Regions from separate parts of the Peribacillus sp. NJ11 genome, predicted to be linked through region 1. Evidence: riboswitches for the same ligand, from Rfam matches in the RefSeq annotation. Region 1 holds a riboswitch; each other region holds the start of a gene.
The links. Region 1 has a riboswitch for preQ1 ahead of queC (7-cyano-7-deazaguanine synthase QueC). Riboswitches for the same ligand answer to the same signal wherever they lie in the genome.

Region 1 (6,165 bases):
TCAAATCGATATTCCCTGGATTGACCTCATCAATACCCTCTATGAATATCATTTCATTTGTTTTTATTACCTGATCTGTCGGATACACTTCAAAAATGTCTTCTACAGGTTTTGTTTTATTTTTATAAGGTTTAGTGAATAAAAAAAAAGCAGTCAAGACTATGATAATTGAAGACAAAATACCGAATTTATTTTTCATTTATTCATCCCTTCCAAGCTATCTGTATGACCTTACACTACCACAAAAGGATATAACTGGTTAAAAAAATTAGTCAAGCTCATATATAGCGGGTTCCTTCTTTCAGTTACAAGGACATTCAAATTTCTGGTAAAGGGAACTGGAAATGAATTCTGCATCTTCGCCCACTGCTGCCTTTGCAACTTTATCCTCCCCTTGAACCGTAAGACTGCAAGTGTTCCTTTCGGTTTCAGGTTTACTATTGGCGATGGCGATTTCGGTTGCTTCCAATGGAAAAGTCCACTAAAAAAACATTTATTCAGAAGAATGTCTAATATTTGACATTTAAAAATCAGTACGATATCATCCTAATTAACCAGTGGTCAATAAATAAGGGGGTGCTATAATGTCGCCAAGGAAAATGGCAGGTAAAGAATTATCCAGGGAAATGGTATTGAATGAAGCTAGACATCTTTTTGCCACCGAAGGGTATTCGAACGTCTCAATGAGACAATTGGCTAAATCATTGGATTGCAGCCATGGAGCCATTTATTATCACTTTAAAAATAAGGCAGAAATATTTTATAGTTTGGTTAAAACGGATTTTTCCGTCTTAAATACTTTAATCGATGATATCATCATGTCGGAAAATGACCCTTCCCGAAAAATCGAAAAGATTTTATTGTGCTTCATAGAGTTCGGTTTAACCCAACAGAATCATTATTCCATCATGTTTTTATCCAAGGAAAAAGAAATTCAGCATTTACTTCAAATCGATTCCAATAAGACCTACGAAAAGCTAATACAGTCCTTGACAGACCTTACCGACAACAAACTGAATCCTGCATCCATATGGTCCATTTTCCTGTCTCTTCACGGATTCATAACGTTTTATATTAATTCTGATCTATCTTATCCGGATGTAAAAGGTTTAGCTGATTTTCACGTGAAAAATATCATCAAGAACATTATCTAATTTTTCATGAATATTATTGACCAATGGTTAATTGAATTTTAGGGGGCTTTAAAATGGTAAAGAAATTCCTTCATATCGAAGGACTCATGGTCCTTTTAGCAATGATTTACGTCTATTCGTTATTTGAATTCAGCTGGTGGATTTTCCTTTTATTGATTTTGTCGCCTGATGTTTCCATGTTGGCCTATTCGATCGATGAACGAGTTGGAGCAAAAGTTTATAACTTTTTCCATACTTATACCATGTCGATCTTCATGATTTTGCTAGCCGTTTTTCTAAAGTCGGATGCATGTATGATGATTGGTTTAATTTGGACCGCACATATTGGAATGGACCGCTTATTTGGGTATGGCCTTAAATACACATCATCCTTCAAAGCTACACACCTTCAAAAGGTATAGGAAGCTTTCCACATGTAAAAGGCAGTGTGATTACGCATCACACTGCCTCCTGCTCTCTTTTCTTTACACGCCTCGCTTGTTACCCCATATATAGGTATGCAGCTGGGGCAGCACTTTCACATCATTCAATTCATCATCGGCTATCACTTTATCAATTAACTCTTCGTATTTCTTCAAAAGACCGCTGATCAATTGATTATCATCAGCCGTCGTGCTGTCATCATTGCCGACCTGCAGATAAAACGGAATATCCGGGTAACGGCCATGCACATTTTTGGCATACTGGTAATCTTCTTCGTTAAAGACGACAACTTTCAATGAGACATGGTTTTCAGGGTTTCGATTGGCAAGGTTCGATATGATTCGGTCAAGCACCGTAAAGTCCGTGTTCATTCTTGAGCTCGGCGGCTTAGGTGATATGGTCAGTTCATCAATATCGAGAAACCAATCCTGCCATCGGCTCCCTTGTGTTTCCACACCTATTTTCATTTTATTTTCATGTAAGATTTCTACCAAGCCATTTAGGTTTTTCAGCAGTGCCGGGTTTCCGCCTGATATCGTCACGAAGGAAAAGCCGGAACCCCCAATTCGCTTCAGCTCATCCCATATTTCTTCGGCAGTCATTTGGACGGTATCTTCCTTACCGGTGCCATCCCAAGTAAATGCGGAATCACACCAGGCACAGGAATAATCGCAGCCTGCCGTCCGAACGAACATGGTTTTTTGGCCAATGACCATTCCCTCACCTTGGATGGTCGGTCCGAAGATTTCCATAACCGGGAGTTTACTCACTTTCCATCCACTCCCGTCTGGCTTCAGCATAACTTGTTGGCGTTTCGTATAGTCGGACAAATTCGACTCTAGCACCCTCATAATCTTTTAATGAAAGGGCTTCGGCCATTTTTTCATAAATCCAGACAACCATATTTTCAGCCGTTGTATTCATGAGTGGCAAGGTTTCATTCAAATAACGATGATCAAGGTGGACTTCAATTTCATTTTTCCATATATCCTTGATGTCCCCGAAATCTATCATCAAACCACGTGAATCCGTATACCCGCTCAAGCCGAAAATGACCTTATACGTGTGGCCATGCAAGTTCTTGCATTTTCCTTCATAGTCATGTAGGTGGTGCGCTGCGTCAAAGGTGAACTCCTTACTGACCAGAACCCTCTTGGTGGTATATTTCAATTGGCTGCGCTGAATATCTTCATCTATTTTTTGGAGTTTATCCACTATAGTAAAACCGTACATCATGAAAGCACCTTCCGTCTGCTTACATAGTCATCCAGTCCTTTTTTCCGCAACTTACATGCCGGGCAATCTCCACAGCCATCGGATATGATTCCGTTATAGCATGTCAGGGTCTTTTCGCGAACAAAGTCGAACGCTCCGAGCTGATCCGCAAGCTCCCATGTTTCCTCTTTATTAAGCCACATAAGCGGCGTATCAATCACGAATGACTGGTCCATCGACAAGTTCAAGGTCACGTTCAACGATTTGATGAATACATCACGGCAGTCCGGATATCCGCTGAAATCCGTTTCACAGACACCGGTGACAATGTGTTTAGCGCCAATCTGACTGGCCAACACTCCGGCAAACGAAAGGAACAGCAAATTCCTCCCTGGTACGAACGTCGACGGCAATTCCCCGTCTTCTCCGTCCTCCACTGCAATATCACTTCTTGTCAACGCATTCGGTGCCAGTTGGTTCAGCAGCGACATGTCAAGAATATGATGGTTCACGCCCAATTCATTGGCAATCTTTTGAGCGCATTCGATTTCCAGGCTGTGCCGCTGATTATAATCAAACGTTACCGCTTCCACTTCCTCATATCTCTCCATCGCCCAGAACAGGCACGTCGTACTATCCTGCCCTCCGCTAAACACAACCACTGCCTTTTCTTTCTTCTTCATTTCTATAAAACTCCTTTTTACGGAAAAAAACAGCACCCTAAGAATAGAGCACTGTTTCTCCTTAGTTTTTTTGAGAGGGTAGCTAGAACCTCTTCCGCCTTAACGCGGAATATAATATTTTTCCAAGTCAATAGTAACTTGAAAACAAAAAGAAATCAAGATGTTTATATTTATTGAAAATTAGACCTAATGGAAACCTTGATCATCACCTCTTCTGCTTAAATATCCCATTATTCATCCGATAAAAAAGAGTGAATAAAATATCGATAAAGGGGATCATTAATTTGAAAAGCATTAAAGGAAAGATATTGGTGGCATTTTCTCTCATCATATCTTTATGTATCATCTTAGGAGCATTCAATATTTATAGCAGCAACAAGTCACTTAAACAGTCTCAGGATATCATTGATGAGGAACTTCCACTTCTTATCCAAGACGAAAAGCTACTATATAATTTAGCACAAAGAACCGCACTAGCAAGAGCCTATATTTTATATGGCGACGAGAGTTATAAAGAAAGGTTTTTACAATATACAGAGGATAGCAAGGCCATCCAGGAGGATCTTTTGGCCATAAGCGATTCTGATAAAGCGAAGGAATTGATCGAGAAAAGCGTGGATTGGAGGACCATGATTGTAGACCGGGTATTTACTCAATATGATAAAGGAAATGAAGAACGCGCTAAAGAAATACTCAAAAATGAAGTGGCACCGGTCGGCGATGAAGTGACGGAAGGGCTCAAGGAGCTGACTTTGGAACGTGAGGAATTGATTGTCGCTTCAGGGGAAAGCGTGATCGCAAGCGGGAAATCGGTCAAGACGACAAGTATCATCATCTCGATTGCGGCTGTCATTATCGGCCTTCTGCTCGCGCTTGTGACTGCCAACCTCATTACCACCCCTCTCCTTAAAATCAGGGACAGAATGAGAATGATAGCTGATGGGCAGCTGAATCATGAGCCCCTGGAGCAAAAGTCCAAGGATGAAATAGGCGAATTAACGGTATCCGCCAACCAAATGCAGAAAAACCTTCGTGATACGATCGAAAAAATGCTGGTTGTATCCGAATCCGTTTCCAGCCAAAGCGAGGATCTGACTCAATCGGCAAATGAAGTCCAACAGGGCAGCAGGCAGATAGCGACTACCATGTACGAACTTTCCGAAGGTTCGGAGTCACAAGCCAACCGGGCAGCTGAAATGGTTCGCATGATGGATGATTTCACAGGCAAGATCGTGGAGGCCCATCTTGAAGGAGTGGAAGTATCTCAAAGTTCAACCGAGATCCTTTCCTTGTCTAAGGAGGGCACCACTTTAATGCGCAGTTCAGTCCAACAAATGGAGATTATAGATGGGATTGTCAAAAATGCCGTTGAGCAAGTGAAAGGACTCGATTCTCAATCACAGGAAATCTCGCAGCTTGTGCTGGTCATCAAGGATATATCCAATCAAACCAATCTATTGGCGCTGAATGCGGCCATAGAAGCTGCACGCGCAGGTGAACATGGCAAGGGCTTCGCCGTCGTCGCAGCTGAAGTGCGTAAACTCGCTGAAGAGGTCACACACTCGGTTGGGGACATCACCGATATTGTCTCCGCTATACAAACAGGTTCAAAAACGGTCGTCCACTCCCTGGAAGATGGTTATACACAAGTGGATGAAGGCACGAAACAGATTACGCTCACTGGACGAACCTTTGAAACAATCAATCACTCTGTCGGGAATATAGGCATGAAAATACAGCATATTACAGATGAATTGAAATATATCTCTACTAATAGTAAAAAAATCAATCAGGCTATCGAAGATATCGCAGCCGTTTCCGAAGATTCCGCGGCAGGAATCGAACAAGTCTCCGCCTCCGCCCAACAGTCCAGCTCTTCAATGGATGAAATCACTAATCATGCCAGTGAACTTGCATCGTCTGCTGAACTGCTGACTGAACAGGTTAAGAAATTCAAATTATGATACTAGCAATTTCCCGTCACTTAATACGGGAAATTGCTTATTTTCCCTCCATGATGTGAATTGTTTCGTTTTCGTATATTCGGGGAATAAAACACTATACACATTAATGATTCATCAAAAGACAAATCCGTCAAAAGCGGTTAGATGTGAATATTTTCGTTTATTTTCAGAATATTTAGTGTATAATAAATATTATTATAGGAATAATTTAACTGCAATAATCATCATTTCCAATACCTGCTTACCGCAAATCCCGGTACACGGATTCACTTGATCCGGACAGTTCATTTCAACACAATGCACGGGTACCTATCCATTACATACTTTCATTCAAACCACACCATTCACAACTTTATTCACACAAAATCATAAATTTTTCTACAAAATTGAAAAAAGGTTAAACTTCACTAACAATACGTTACTATTAAACTAAGACCTTTTAACCCCATAAGGAGGAATTCATATGAAACGTTTTTTCAAATTCATCGCAGATTTTAACGAAAGAAAAGCAATGGAACGGGAAACCGAAGAATTCTTTCGCAAAGAATACGAAAATTATATGAAGATGAATCCTGAAAATCAAGGAAAAAGGAGATTAGCTCCTAGATTTTATGTAATTGATGGCGGTAAAAAAGGCTCCAACCTTGAGATTTCCGACAGAAAGAAATCCAGTTAAACAGATCCCTTCCATAATCAGCCACTAATGTTGTAGCTCCTAACCCACAA
Region 2 (6,165 bases), 1.9 Mb from region 1:
AATCGATTGAAAAGCTGGGCGTCTTGATGACGCCCAGTTTTTTTGTATTTAATAAGTAGAAATTCATATACCACTCTAACCACTTCGTTCATAGAAATTTGTTAAGTAGGGTGTGGATGAAACCATTTTGTTTAGTATAACCATTTCGGAACATTATATTTATAAGAGCAAAATTTACTCTTTTTGAAGCGCCCCCCTGCGTTTAAGTGCAATGTTTTACTAAAGTGAAACGTTAATATAACAGACACATTTTCTAAGAAAAACTATCTGATCCTTTGATATAATAATCTATATAAGAAATTAATATATGACGTAGCGGAGATGATGAAATATGACATTGCCGGTTTTGATTTTGACAATTCTATTAAGTTTGCTTAAATTATTAGTTACCTGCCTTCCAACCGATGCAGTGAATTGGATTATCAGCAAATTTAAAATACATTCAGAACTTAGTGACGAGAATGCAATCGTAACCTTTGACGGAAGACGTTTGGAAAGTGAAGATAAAATAAAAGTTATTAATTATTTTAATAAGGCTAAATTTTTGAAAAAGAATCATATATTCCCTGGTAATGAGCAATTGTTTTTACATCCAGAGAACAGTGGGACTCCATTAGTCATTGATACTAAAAGAGGTAAAAAAGATGTTAGGTTATTTGTGTACATGTACAACGACCGTGTGGATGTAGTTAAGCAGTACAGGAAGAAATTAGTTTCGTATAGTCTGCTTTCCGATAGCCTCCAAGAACGCTCTATGTCATTAAGTTTAAATTAAAAGAACATTAAAAATGGCAATCTTTAAAAAAGAACATCTCAGACTGTAGGCAAACTCGAAAGAAAAGCGAGTTTGCCTGCAGTTTTTTTGTTTTCAGACGCTCCCTTTCCGCCGACTGTCTGCAAAGCCACCTCGCTGCATGCGTCTTTGGTGACTCGGTAAGCTGGTTTTTCGGCAGGAGTGTCGTGAAATTTCTTTAATCCAGTGAGGTTTCATCCCATATTAAAGAGAAAAGTATCCTGGAGTATACCCTGTCTGTTTTAAAAATATCGTAATGATTCCCTCGGTAATCGCGATAGGGATATGGGATTAGGCCATTCCGTATCCCATTTTGTCGACAAACTGAGGCGGTCTTTAAAAAGATCATATTAATTTCTAAATTACTTGTTATTCAAGTTGATTGTTGTAACGTTAAAAACGTCTTAAAATTATTGTCACAAGAAAAAACAATTATGTGGATTATATGGGAAAATCGCTATCGAGGGTTCTTTAGAGAATAATACAAATGAAATACAGAAATCAGGATTGAAAAGGGTTTTAATTGTTAATTAATATAAAAACAAAGTGCATAGTGATTTTGGTGAGTTATATCTAAAAAGGTAATAAAAAAAGCAGGTATCTAAATCGATGCCTGCTTTTTTATGCTTTCCATTGTTTTTCCACTTGATGAAGGGCTTGTTGTAAAATTTCTTCTTGATTAGTACCCGGTTTAGTAAGGACGTTAGTTTGATAAGATTTTCCTTGGAAATCAACTGTTACTGTAACTTTTACCATTATGCATCGTTCCTTTCTAGTATTAAATGGGATGGTTGTACTACTTCTTTTATACCCGTGGGAGGAGATTTTTCAAACATTGTGGAAGTAGCAAAAGTCGAGATTTAATATTCAAAATTATCTGATATTTATTGAGAGATGTCAATACTTTTTTTTGAACTGCTAAATAAAGACGACCTGGCATGTGTAATTATTACAGCCAGGTTGTTTTTAAAAATTAACTATATTCATATTTTGGTTAAGATAATACCGATTAATGCTGCAAGAACGCCGGCAATTTGATAGGATTTTAGTTTTTCTTTGAATAAATAACATCCTGCGAAAACGACAACTAAACAATTTAGGCTGACGACAGGGAAGATGATGCTTGCGATGCCGGTATTCAACGCATAGAAATAACATCCATAGGCTATGATGCTTAAAAAACCTACGATGGAACCAATTTTGACTTCCTGTAGCTTGATTTTTTCTTTCTTAAAGGATAGAACTGAAAGTAGATAAAGAGTTCCGCCCCCATACATTGATACAAGGATGTCGAGGGAGTTTAAATGAAGCCGTGTTGATGTCGTCATCAGAATGCCGAGTACACCAAAAGATAATATGGAAAATAATGTGTGCATCATCCAAGGTAAATATTGGTGGTTGCCCTTGGCGTTAGGTGTATACTGAATGACAAGGGTTGCAAGCAGCATGCAGATGATTCCGCTCCACTGCAGCGAAGAAATATGCTCATGAAAAATTAATGCAGCACATAGGATGGGAAATATTGCATTCGCTGCGATTAATGGTGATGTTAAACTTGCCGGCCCTTTTTCAAAGGCACTTGCCATCTGGATATTACCATTAGCGTTCAGGACACCAATTGCTGCACCAAGCATGATAGACAGCAAGTTCAGGTTCAAACCATCCATAAGTACTCCATAAAATATGGACAAAATGAAAGCTACAAAATAAAAGAAAAATTGAATATGTACCTTTGAGTAACCCTTTCCGCTACTCCATTTAAAAATGCTGTTATTGATTCCGAAACATAAACTGGTGATGAGTGCTGCAAAAATCCACATTGTTTAAATCTCTTCCTTCATGTAGGATAAACTTCTTCTACATTTTAAGCCGAATACATGTGGGAATCAAACTAAAATTAAAAAGTATGATTGACAGATTAGATTTTTTTTTCTATATTTACTATGACAATTTTAAAATATTTCCCGATAAACGGGAGAGGTTCATAGCATCACCCTCTTAAAAAAACTATGGCTTTGATTTTTTTCGCGAATCAACCATATCTTTGATGAGATATGGTTTTTGTTATATAGAGGCCCATTTTATGAATCTCCCCTGACAAACGTGGATGAGGAGGACTTTTTATGTCTGGAAGAAAAGAAGAAGAATTAAATGAAATTACACTGCTTGGGAATCAAGGGACAAAATATACATTCGACTATGCGCCTGAAATTCTTGAGTCATTCGATAACAAACATCCTAACCGTGATTATTTCGTCAAATTCAATTGCCCGGAATTCACTAGCTTATGTCCGATAACCGGCCAGCCAGACTTTGCAACCATTTACATCAGCTATATTCCCAGTGTGAAGATGGTCGAAAGCAAGTCTTTGAAACTTTATTTATTCAGCTTCCGTAATCATGGTGATTTCCATGAAGACTGCATGAATATCATCATGAACGATTTAATCGAGTTGATGGATCCGAAATATATTGAAGTATGGGGCAAGTTCACGCCTAGGGGCGGGATTTCCATTGATCCATACACAAACTACGGGAAACCAGGGACGAAGTATGAGGAAATGGCGGATTACCGCTTGATGAATCATGATTTATACCCTGAAACTGTGGATAATCGCTAAGATTGGAGAGACAACTGGCTTATGCCGTTGTCTTTTTTTGCCTTTTATTATTCCCTTTCAATAATCACATTGTTTTGTCCTTTTTAAAAATACAAATGTCCTCCTATAGTGGAATTTTTACTTGATTGTTTCGAGAAAAAACGTAATAATAGGGAGAGTTGATTTTGACAGAATATTATTTAAAATAGGGGATGTCGAGATGAAAGTTGCGAAGTTTGGCGGAAGTTCACTTGCGTCAGGTGAACAGTTGAGAAAGGTATTCGAAATTGTGGTTGCTGATCCAGAGAGGAAGTTTGTAGTCGTTTCGGCTCCAGGGAAACGCAATTCCGATGATATAAAGGTGACGGATTTATTGATTGAGGCTGCGGAACAGCAGCTGCGCGGCGATAACGGGGAGCATTTGATCGAAGACGTGGTATCCCGCTATGCGAGCATTGCTGAAGAGCTGGATATATCCGAGGAGGTCATCACAGGGATTCATGAAAATTTAAAAGCACTGTTGCATGCTGACCAATCTAACCAGAAGCGCTATTTGGATGCTTTAAAGGCCAGTGGCGAAGATAATAATGCGAAGCTGGTCGCAGGTTATTTTCAAAGCCGTGGGGTAGAGGCAAAGTATATAAATCCAAAGAAGGCTGGCTTGATCGTTACGGATGTAGATGGATTTACCCAGGTTCAGCCAGAGTCATATGATCGGTTGTATGATCTGCGTGAAGAGCCTGGAATCGTAGTATTTCCAGGGTTCTTCGGATATACGTTAGATGGTGATGTTTTAACCTTCTCAAGAAGCGGTTCCGATATTACGGGTTCGATTCTTGCAAATGGGGTCAAAGCCGATTTGTATGAGAACTTTACGGACGTGGATGCCGTTTATGCGGTGAATCCAAATGTAGTTTCCAATCCGAAGGGAATCCGGGAGTTAACCTATCGTGAAATGAGGGAGCTTTCTTATGCCGGTTTTTCGGTATTTCATGATGAAGCGCTGATTCCTGCATTCCGTGCGGGAATACCTGTCCATATCCAAAATACGAACAATCCGACGGCACAAGGGACCCGCATTGTGAACACGCGGGATAATACGAATGGTCCGGTTATTGGGATTGCAAGTGATAAAGGGTTTTGCAGTATTTACATTAGCAAATATTTGATGAACCGGGAAGTTGGTTTTGGCCGGAAACTGCTGCATATCCTTGAAGATTACGGAGTTTCATATGAGCATATTCCATCAGGCATTGATGATGTGACGCTTATTCTAAGGCAGGACCAGTTGAAGGGTGAAGCCGAGAAGAAAATCATTTCACGAATCAAGAAAGAGCTTCATGCCGATGAAGTGAATGTGGAGCATGATCTTGCCTTAATCATGGTTGTAGGTGAAGGAATGCGTCATAATGTAGGTACAACGGCTAGAGCGTCAAAAGCGTTGGCCGAAGCAAAGGTGAATATTGAAATGATCAATCAGGGCTCTTCGGAGGTTAGCATGATGTTCGGTGTGAAAGGGCACAACGAAGAGACGGCAATTCAGGCATTATATCACGAGTTCTTTTGAGAATGAGAGATTAGAGACCTCCTTGAAAAGGGAGGTTTTTTGGTTATCGGGGATATTCCCTTTTGTTCATTGGGATAGAAATGGTGGGCGCAATAAGGGAGAAGTTTCTTGATGCTGAAGAATCAGCATGAGCAAATGGAAGAAGAACGGATGCAAATCAATGAAACCTTTAAGGGGCCGCGGCCAGCGCCATGATTTCCTCAAGCACGTGTCGGATCGAACATGATGAGGGGGCAGAGTAAAGGAATAGATGAATGGATTGATAGCTGGGTTTGAAGAAGAAGCGAATTTATTGATTAAAGGTGAAAAAAGGGGTAGTTGCCGGGATGCCTCATTAAATGTACCGGAGGGATCTTTCAGTGATTATGATAGATGGATTGAACGTTTGCCCTCATTCCCTAAATATAAAAGGAAAGCCTCCAAGATTGGAGGCTTTCCTTTTATGTTAGTCCATAATTGTCAGGAGTTGATCGATCTCTTTCCTGGGGCGTGGGGAAGGGATCATGTCGGGATAGCCAACATGAAGGCTGCCTACGATTTTCTCGCCAGGTTTAACGCCTAAAGCTTCACGAAACTCCATGCTGTGTATCATGCCATATGTTTCCCATATCATCCCGATTCCTTGTTCCCAGGCAAGCAGGCTGAAATTTTGGATCAAGGCACTTGTAGCTGCATAATCTTCTTCACGTGTCATTGGATTCGGATTCTCTTCCATGATCACTGCGATGAACATCGGGACACCTATAAGTTTATTATATCCTCGCTGTCCGGCTGCGTTTTTCTTTTCAGGGTCCTTCTCTTTTCCTGCCATAAAAGCACGGGTTGCTTCTGCGAGTTTTAAACGGCTTTCGCCATGTACCACGACGAAGCGCCAAGGCTGGGTCATTTTATGGTTCGGTGCCCATGTCGACGTTTCCAATAATGATTGGATGGTATCAATAGGAACAGGAATGTCCTTAAATCGCTTAATGCTGCGCCGTTCTTTAATGATATCTTCAAGTTTCATGATCATCCTGCTCCTTTAATCATATATGTAAGTTCATTAGTTTTTTTAAAAAAAATAATCCCCGGCTGCCTAATATGCTTCCAACGTGAATAAATTACTTGAATAAAGAGGGGGCAATATTCCAGTGACTTGCATTCGCTAATGAGCATATAATTTTTACTAGGCACAGAGAAGCCGGGGCGACATTGTATCTATGTAC
Region 3 (6,165 bases), 1.9 Mb from region 1:
TGATTCTCAGCGACAACCCTTTCAGAAATATCCCTGCCGATGACTACTAAGCCTTTTCGTGAACCATCCTCATTGAACAGGGGAACTTTGATCGTATCAAAGGTCTTGTGATTGCCGTCGGGAAGAGGGATGATTTCCTCACACCTTGTGATTTCCCCTTTTACCCACGTTTCTTCATCGGAACCTTCACAGTAGATCAACGACTCTTTATAAAATTCGGAGTATTCTGCGAGCTCGCTGTCTTTTTTTCCCTTATAGTCTACATGCTCCAACTGAAATAATTGCAGCCCGAAGGTATTGGACTCAAGCCATCGGCCATCACCATCCTTGAAGTTAACGAAATCCACCATTGAATTGATGAGTGTGCGCCGGCGTTGTTCCGCTTCTTTTAATTGTTTGAATTCTTCCCTTTTAGCTAAATAAAGATATAAGATCAAGCCTATTGATAAAAGGAAAACAATGCCTTCCACTCTCTGAAGTTGAATGAAGACCTCTTTGTTATGGATATTTGTAGTTAAAAAAAAGTCGAACACGACTAGTGTAAGAATCCCGGATAGGATATATATTGCTAAGATGGAGCGTTTGGACATGGAGATTCTCCCTGATTTTAAGACATTTCAAAGGTAAAATTACATACACATTTTAACAAACTATCGGAAAAAAATATATGCAGAATCCTAAATAAAAAAACAGGGGCCAATGTAGGTCACCTGTTTTTTCTGAATAAGGTTAGGTTCTTTTTCTTTTTTGCACGCTTATAGATAATGAAAAATAATAAGAAGAGGAGTGCGAGTGCAACTAGCGTGTATTGGTTCATTTCAACAGATAGGAGTCCATATGGAATTAGCGATAGGAAGAAGAAGTATATCAGGTTGCCAAGTGCCGTCGCTAATAAAAAATCCTTGAAAGTGACGGTGCTGACTCCAGCTGCCAAGTTAATTAAACTTGTTGGGATAAGCGGGAAAATCCTGCCTGTAAACACGTACATGAAGCCATGCTCCACAACAGTTTTTTGCCATTTTTCACCCATCTTCTTTAAGAGAAGTTCCTGAAACCAATTTCTTGCTGCATAAAAAATGAATCCTGAAGCAACGACACTTGTAAACCAACTCCATAGGTAGCCATATATGAATCCGAATATCGTGACATTGATAGTCAGGAGCAAAATTAAGGGGATGAGTGTAAATGAATTTTGGACAAACATCAATACGAATGTCACAATAAAAGTGAGCAAAAGGTTTTCCTTCAATATGCTAATAACTGAATCCAAGTCACTTTTCCAAATCAAAGTAAATAATTCTGCATTTGAAAAAATAAATAATGCAATTACCAGTAGACCTGTTAAGGTCAGGACTTTTTTCAAAGGGTCACCACCATTCTGACTAATAGTTTATCATTTTTAAGTTAATTGGTGAAAAAAGAGCTGTCGCATGATGCAGACAGCTCTTTTACATTATAGTGGGTTCACGAAGAGAAGATTCCTTTAAAGCCACTTTTCAAACTGAATTCTTTTGTTCATTCCATAAATGATTGGCGCGCCAATCAAGAGGACAACGAATTCACCGACAGCCGTGGTCATCCAGCTTAACCAGAATGGTAAGCCAAAGGCAAGGTTCAGTTCAATGGCAATTAAAAACATTGTGAACGTGAAAAAGATGATCGTGGCGATCATCCGCCCTTTAATGCCTTTTATGAAACGTGAAACAAAAATGACAAGCAGCAAGGCGAGTAAGGATTGCCCCACCCCAAAAATTAAATCATATGGAACCATCGGTGAAAAGAGCAGATTCGATATGAAGACGCCGCCGACAATACCATAGATATATTTTTTATTGAATACAATAAGATGGTTCAACATTTCCGGTACACGAAATTGGAACATCTCAAAAGCTATTGGTTTAAACACCAATGAGACCGCCACATACAAGGCAGCCAATAACCCGTTTATCACGAGTGTACGAACATTCATTTTACTCTCTCCCTAGTTTTTTATCGTGGGATGGTTACGAACCACGTATAGGCGTTTGCCCGATGATTAATAGTATCCCAAGTAAGCTTGTTTCGTCAATTTGTAAAGAATGGTTTTAATTTATAGGTTTACAAGCATCCATAGGATTTTGATTTATGGCAATGAAGGATGATATTATTTTTATATGTACTTCAAAGGAGTGAATATAATATGTCTATCGCGAGTGTCAAAGGCCATTTTAAACAATGGGATCGGGAAGGCGATGTAATGGAGTTCGAAACATCGAGCGCTACGGTGAGTGATGCTGCAGAAACCATCGGTGTTATCCCAGCGAGGATTGCTAAGACTCTTTCCTTTAGGGGGGAAGGTGTTGATGCGATTTTGGTTGTAGCGGCTGGGGACGCAAAAGTGGATAATAAGAAATTTCGTCAGATGTTCGGTTTCAAGGCACGGATGCTGTCACCCGAGGAAGTGCTTGAGCAGACCGGCCATGCCATCGGAGGAGTTTGTCCGTTTGGTCTGGCAAACGATCTAGCTGTTTTTCTTGATGTATCGATGAAGCGCTTTGAGTCATTGTTCCCGGCATGCGGCAGTACGAACTCTGCAATAGAACTTACACCCGCGGAATTATTTGAATATTCAGGAGCAAAGGATTGGGTGGATGTTTGCAAGGCTTGGAATGAAGAGGGGAATGAGGAAACGGCAGCAGGCAATGCAGTGGAAGGCTTTTGATTAATGGTACCAAAAAGATCCACATGAATGGGATAAAGTCCACTTGGGTGGACTTTATTTGTGGGGGCCGTATGCATTTTAGCGGTCTATAATTTTAAAGCGGAAAATCGTGCAGAAAGTGTTCCTGAGCGGAGGGTGAAAGATGTTAAATGGAAGCCAAAGAAAAAGCAATAGCAGCTATCTTAGTCTTAAAACTCTTTATGAAGAAAATATCACGGTTAAGAGCATAGCCCAGGAGCTTGAGTTTTGCCATACAAACGATCTGGCGCTGGATATTCGGAAAGCATTGGAAAAAAAGAATTTTGATATATTGGCAGTGCAAGATCAAGGGGAAATCATCGGATATATCGAAAGGGAAGAACTGGGTGAAGGGAGCATTTCGGAATATTTGAGAAACTTTTCACCAAGGGAAATGGTTTCGGATTCAACGCCTTTGATCCAGCTGCTCCATATTTTCAAGAATAAAACAAGGGTCTTCGTATTAGAGAATAATTCAATTAAAAAGTTGATTACCCATGCCGACCTTCAAAAGCCTCCAATCAGGATGCTGATATTCGGATACATTACCTTATTGGAAATGAGGATGAGCGATATCATCATGGATAGATTCGGCGACGGAAGCTGGCATCCAATGATCAGCGAAGACCGTTTAGAAAAGGCAACCGAATTATATAGGAGGAGAATCGATAAAAATGAGGATATCAATTTAATAGAGTGCCTGCAAATCAGTGATAAATTCGATATCATACATAAGGATGAAGAATTGAGGTGCTTCTTCCAAATCCCTTCGAAAAGTAAAGGGAAGAAGGATGCGAATGCCATCCGGAAATTACGGGATAAGATTTCCCATGCAAATGAACTGGGACTGGACATGTCGTGGATGGAAATCATTGAGGTTGTCGAGTCCTGTGGGCAACTGCTCGAAATCTCTGAATCCTATCAGTATGAAAAATAAGGATCCGGCTATCATGCTGGTTCTTTTTAATGTTTAACTCCAGACAGAAAAAAACTGCCCATATCAGGCAGTTTCCCCGAAAACTCAAAACTCCGGCAGTTGATCCAGGTTATTTTCTTTTATCCCATCAGGCTCACTCCGCAATATATCACGTCCGTATTTATGAAAGACGTCAACATTGGCCAGGATGCCTGCTTTGGCTTCCGAAAGGGCAGTGGGGTAGTCGAGTTCGCGGCCGGAGTTGGTCTTGATGGCGATAATATTGTCCTCTTCATTTTTCCTTACGGCGATGATTTCTTCTTTTCCTGCTGAATCAAGTTGGTTTGCTTGCGGTGTTCCCTGCTGTTTATAGGATTCATAAGCTTTTTCAAATTGGTCCATGTTTTGGACACCTCCCATTTATAGGGTGAGCTATTTTTTCTGCAATATACAAACCGGATTTCGTCCAACTTGAGCCGTTAATTCGTCCAAAAGCGCCGAATTTTCGGCACTTTTTTAAATTGGATGCTGTCGTCTTGGCCTTTTTGCATTGGCATGGCACTTGCATCTTGTATAAGTGGAGTAAGAAATAATATCCACTTAATTAAGGGAGGAATATGAATCATGAATGTAAAACAAGGGGCAAGCACTTTGAATGCAAAACAACAGGTCAAGACAATGAAAGCAGCGGTAGTCAATGAATTTAACCAAAAACTTGAGATTAAAGAAGTACCCATCCCGGAATTGGAATATGGTGAGATATTAGTGAAAATTAAAGCATGTGGCGTGTGTCATACCGATTTACATGCGGTACATGGCGATTGGCCGGTTAAACCTAAACTTCCGCTTATCCCTGGACATGAAGGTGTAGGCATCATAGAAAAGGTGGCAGAAGGCGTAACTTCCTTGAAAGTCGGTGACCGCGTTGGGATCCCATGGCTTTACTCGGCCTGTGGCGATTGTGAGTATTGTTTGACTGGAAGGGAAACACTTTGCTTGGATCAATTGAATGCAGGCTATTCCGTGGACGGGGGGTATGCGGAATACTGTAAAGCACCTGCCAAATATGTGGTGAAGGTTCCTGAAGGGCTTGACTTTGCGGAAGTTTCACCGATTTTCTGTGCAGGCGTAACGACTTATAAAGCGCTTAAGGTATCAGAAGCAAAACCTGGTGATTGGGTAGCGGTTTATGGAATTGGCGGATTGGGACATGTTGCCCTTCAATACGCGAAAGCGATGGGCTTTAATGTCATTGCTGTCGATATTCAAGATGATAAGCTTGATCTGGCGGCGGAACTGGGGGCGGATTTCACGGTTAATGGGCTTAAGACTGATCCTGTACAAGCCATTAAGGATAAAGTTGGCGGTGTGCAGGCAGCCATTTCTGTAGCGGTTACGAAAAAAGCATTCGAACAGGCTTACAGTTCAGTCAAGAGGGGCGGGACACTGGTCGTAGTCGGATTGCCGAATGATGAACTTCCAATCCCGATTTTTGATACGGTATTAAATGGGGTAACTGTAAAAGGGTCAATCGTCGGGACGAGAAAAGATTTACAGGAAGCTGTTCAATTTGCGGCTGAGGGTAAAGTCAGAACGAATATAGAGACGAGGAAACTTGATGAAATCAATGATGTGTTTTCAATGATGGAAAAGGGAGAAATCAATGGACGCATCGTATTGACGCTAGAATAGTAACAGAGGAGGATGCCCTGGAACGGGGCATCCCCCTTTTTTTATGTCTGGTTCTTCTCATTTAATATATAGCGTAATTTCCTTATGGATATCTGCAAGCGTTTGGCTGCTTCATTCCGGTTGCCGTAGGTTTTTTGCAGTGCCTGCATGACGAGTTCCTTTCCAATTGTGGATTGAAGCTGTTTGATTTCCGTAAGGATTTCTTCAAGCATCAGTTCATCTTTCTCATTAAAGTCGGCCACCAGCTTTTTTCGCCACTCTTCAAGAAGGTTTTCAGTTGTCTGAATCTCATTCGGACGCTCTTTCTTCTTCGGAGTGACCTGGCTGTTAGATAGCGAGATATCATTGGCTGTTATTTCAGACTTATTGTCTGCAAGAGTTAGCGTGCGCATGACCACATTAGATAGTTCGCGTATGTTGCCTGGCCAGTTGTATTGCTGTAATTTTTCAATGGCTTCATTGGAAAAAGAGATATCTCCATGACCATTTCTCTCAATCAAGTGACGGACAAGCAAGGGAATATCCTCTTTTCGGTTGCGCAAAGGCGGGATATCCAGAGTCACGACGTTCAGCCGGTAAAATAGGTCTTCCCGGAATTTATTTTTGTCCACTGCCTGTTGCAGGTTTTCATTGGAAGCCGCCACTAACCGGGCATTCGTCCGTAATGTCCCGCTGCTGCCAACCCGCATGAATTCCCGTGTTTCCAACACTCGTAGCAATTTGACTTGAATGGCGGGACTCGCATCCGCAATTTCATCAAGGAAAAGCGTACCATTCCCTGCAATTTCGAAAAAACCCTTTCGCAACTGGGTAGCTCCGGTGAAAGCCCCCTTTTCAT

Region 2: it holds a riboswitch for preQ1, as region 1 does, so the genes downstream of both, queF (preQ(1) synthase) here and queC (7-cyano-7-deazaguanine synthase QueC) in region 1, are expected to answer to the same signal.
Region 3: it holds a riboswitch for preQ1, as region 1 does, so the genes downstream of both, QUF86_RS03295 (QueT transporter family protein) here and queC (7-cyano-7-deazaguanine synthase QueC) in region 1, are expected to answer to the same signal.

Annotation. Positions count from the first base shown of each region.
Region 1 is NZ_JAUCFO010000001.1:2,508,771-2,514,935, reverse strand. It holds gene QUF86_RS12405 (hypothetical protein) at 1-199, opposite strand, end outside; gene QUF86_RS12400 (hypothetical protein) at 302-469, opposite strand; gene QUF86_RS12395 (TetR/AcrR family transcriptional regulator) at 585-1,154, shown strand; gene QUF86_RS12390 (DUF4260 domain-containing protein) at 1,208-1,555, shown strand; gene queE (7-carboxy-7-deazaguanine synthase QueE) at 1,619-2,347, opposite strand; gene queD (6-carboxytetrahydropterin synthase QueD) at 2,340-2,810, opposite strand; gene queC (7-cyano-7-deazaguanine synthase QueC) at 2,810-3,475, opposite strand; PreQ1 riboswitch class I at 3,531-3,573, opposite strand; gene QUF86_RS12370 (methyl-accepting chemotaxis protein) at 3,760-5,439, shown strand; gene QUF86_RS12365 (hypothetical protein) at 5,903-6,115, shown strand.
Region 2 is NZ_JAUCFO010000001.1:595,859-602,023, reverse strand. It holds gene qoxD (cytochrome aa3 quinol oxidase subunit IV) at 1-2, shown strand, start outside; gene QUF86_RS03015 (YfmQ family protein) at 332-775, shown strand; gene QUF86_RS03010 (BA3454 family stress response protein) at 1,415-1,549, opposite strand; gene QUF86_RS03005 (DMT family transporter) at 1,777-2,613, opposite strand; PreQ1 riboswitch class I at 2,765-2,810, shown strand; gene queF (preQ(1) synthase) at 2,917-3,414, shown strand; gene QUF86_RS02995 (aspartate kinase) at 3,614-4,960, shown strand; gene QUF86_RS02990 (nitroreductase family protein) at 5,406-5,966, opposite strand.
Region 3 is NZ_JAUCFO010000001.1:657,681-663,845, reverse strand. It holds gene QUF86_RS03305 (PAS domain-containing sensor histidine kinase) at 1-590, opposite strand, end outside; gene QUF86_RS03300 (TVP38/TMEM64 family protein) at 707-1,363, opposite strand; gene QUF86_RS03295 (QueT transporter family protein) at 1,484-1,969, opposite strand; PreQ1 riboswitch class I at 1,976-2,020, opposite strand; gene QUF86_RS03290 (YbaK/EbsC family protein) at 2,180-2,701, shown strand; gene QUF86_RS03285 (hypothetical protein) at 2,844-3,656, shown strand; gene QUF86_RS03280 (DUF3892 domain-containing protein) at 3,741-4,037, opposite strand; gene adhP (alcohol dehydrogenase AdhP) at 4,314-5,327, shown strand; gene QUF86_RS03270 (sigma-54-dependent transcriptional regulator) at 5,369-6,165, opposite strand, start outside.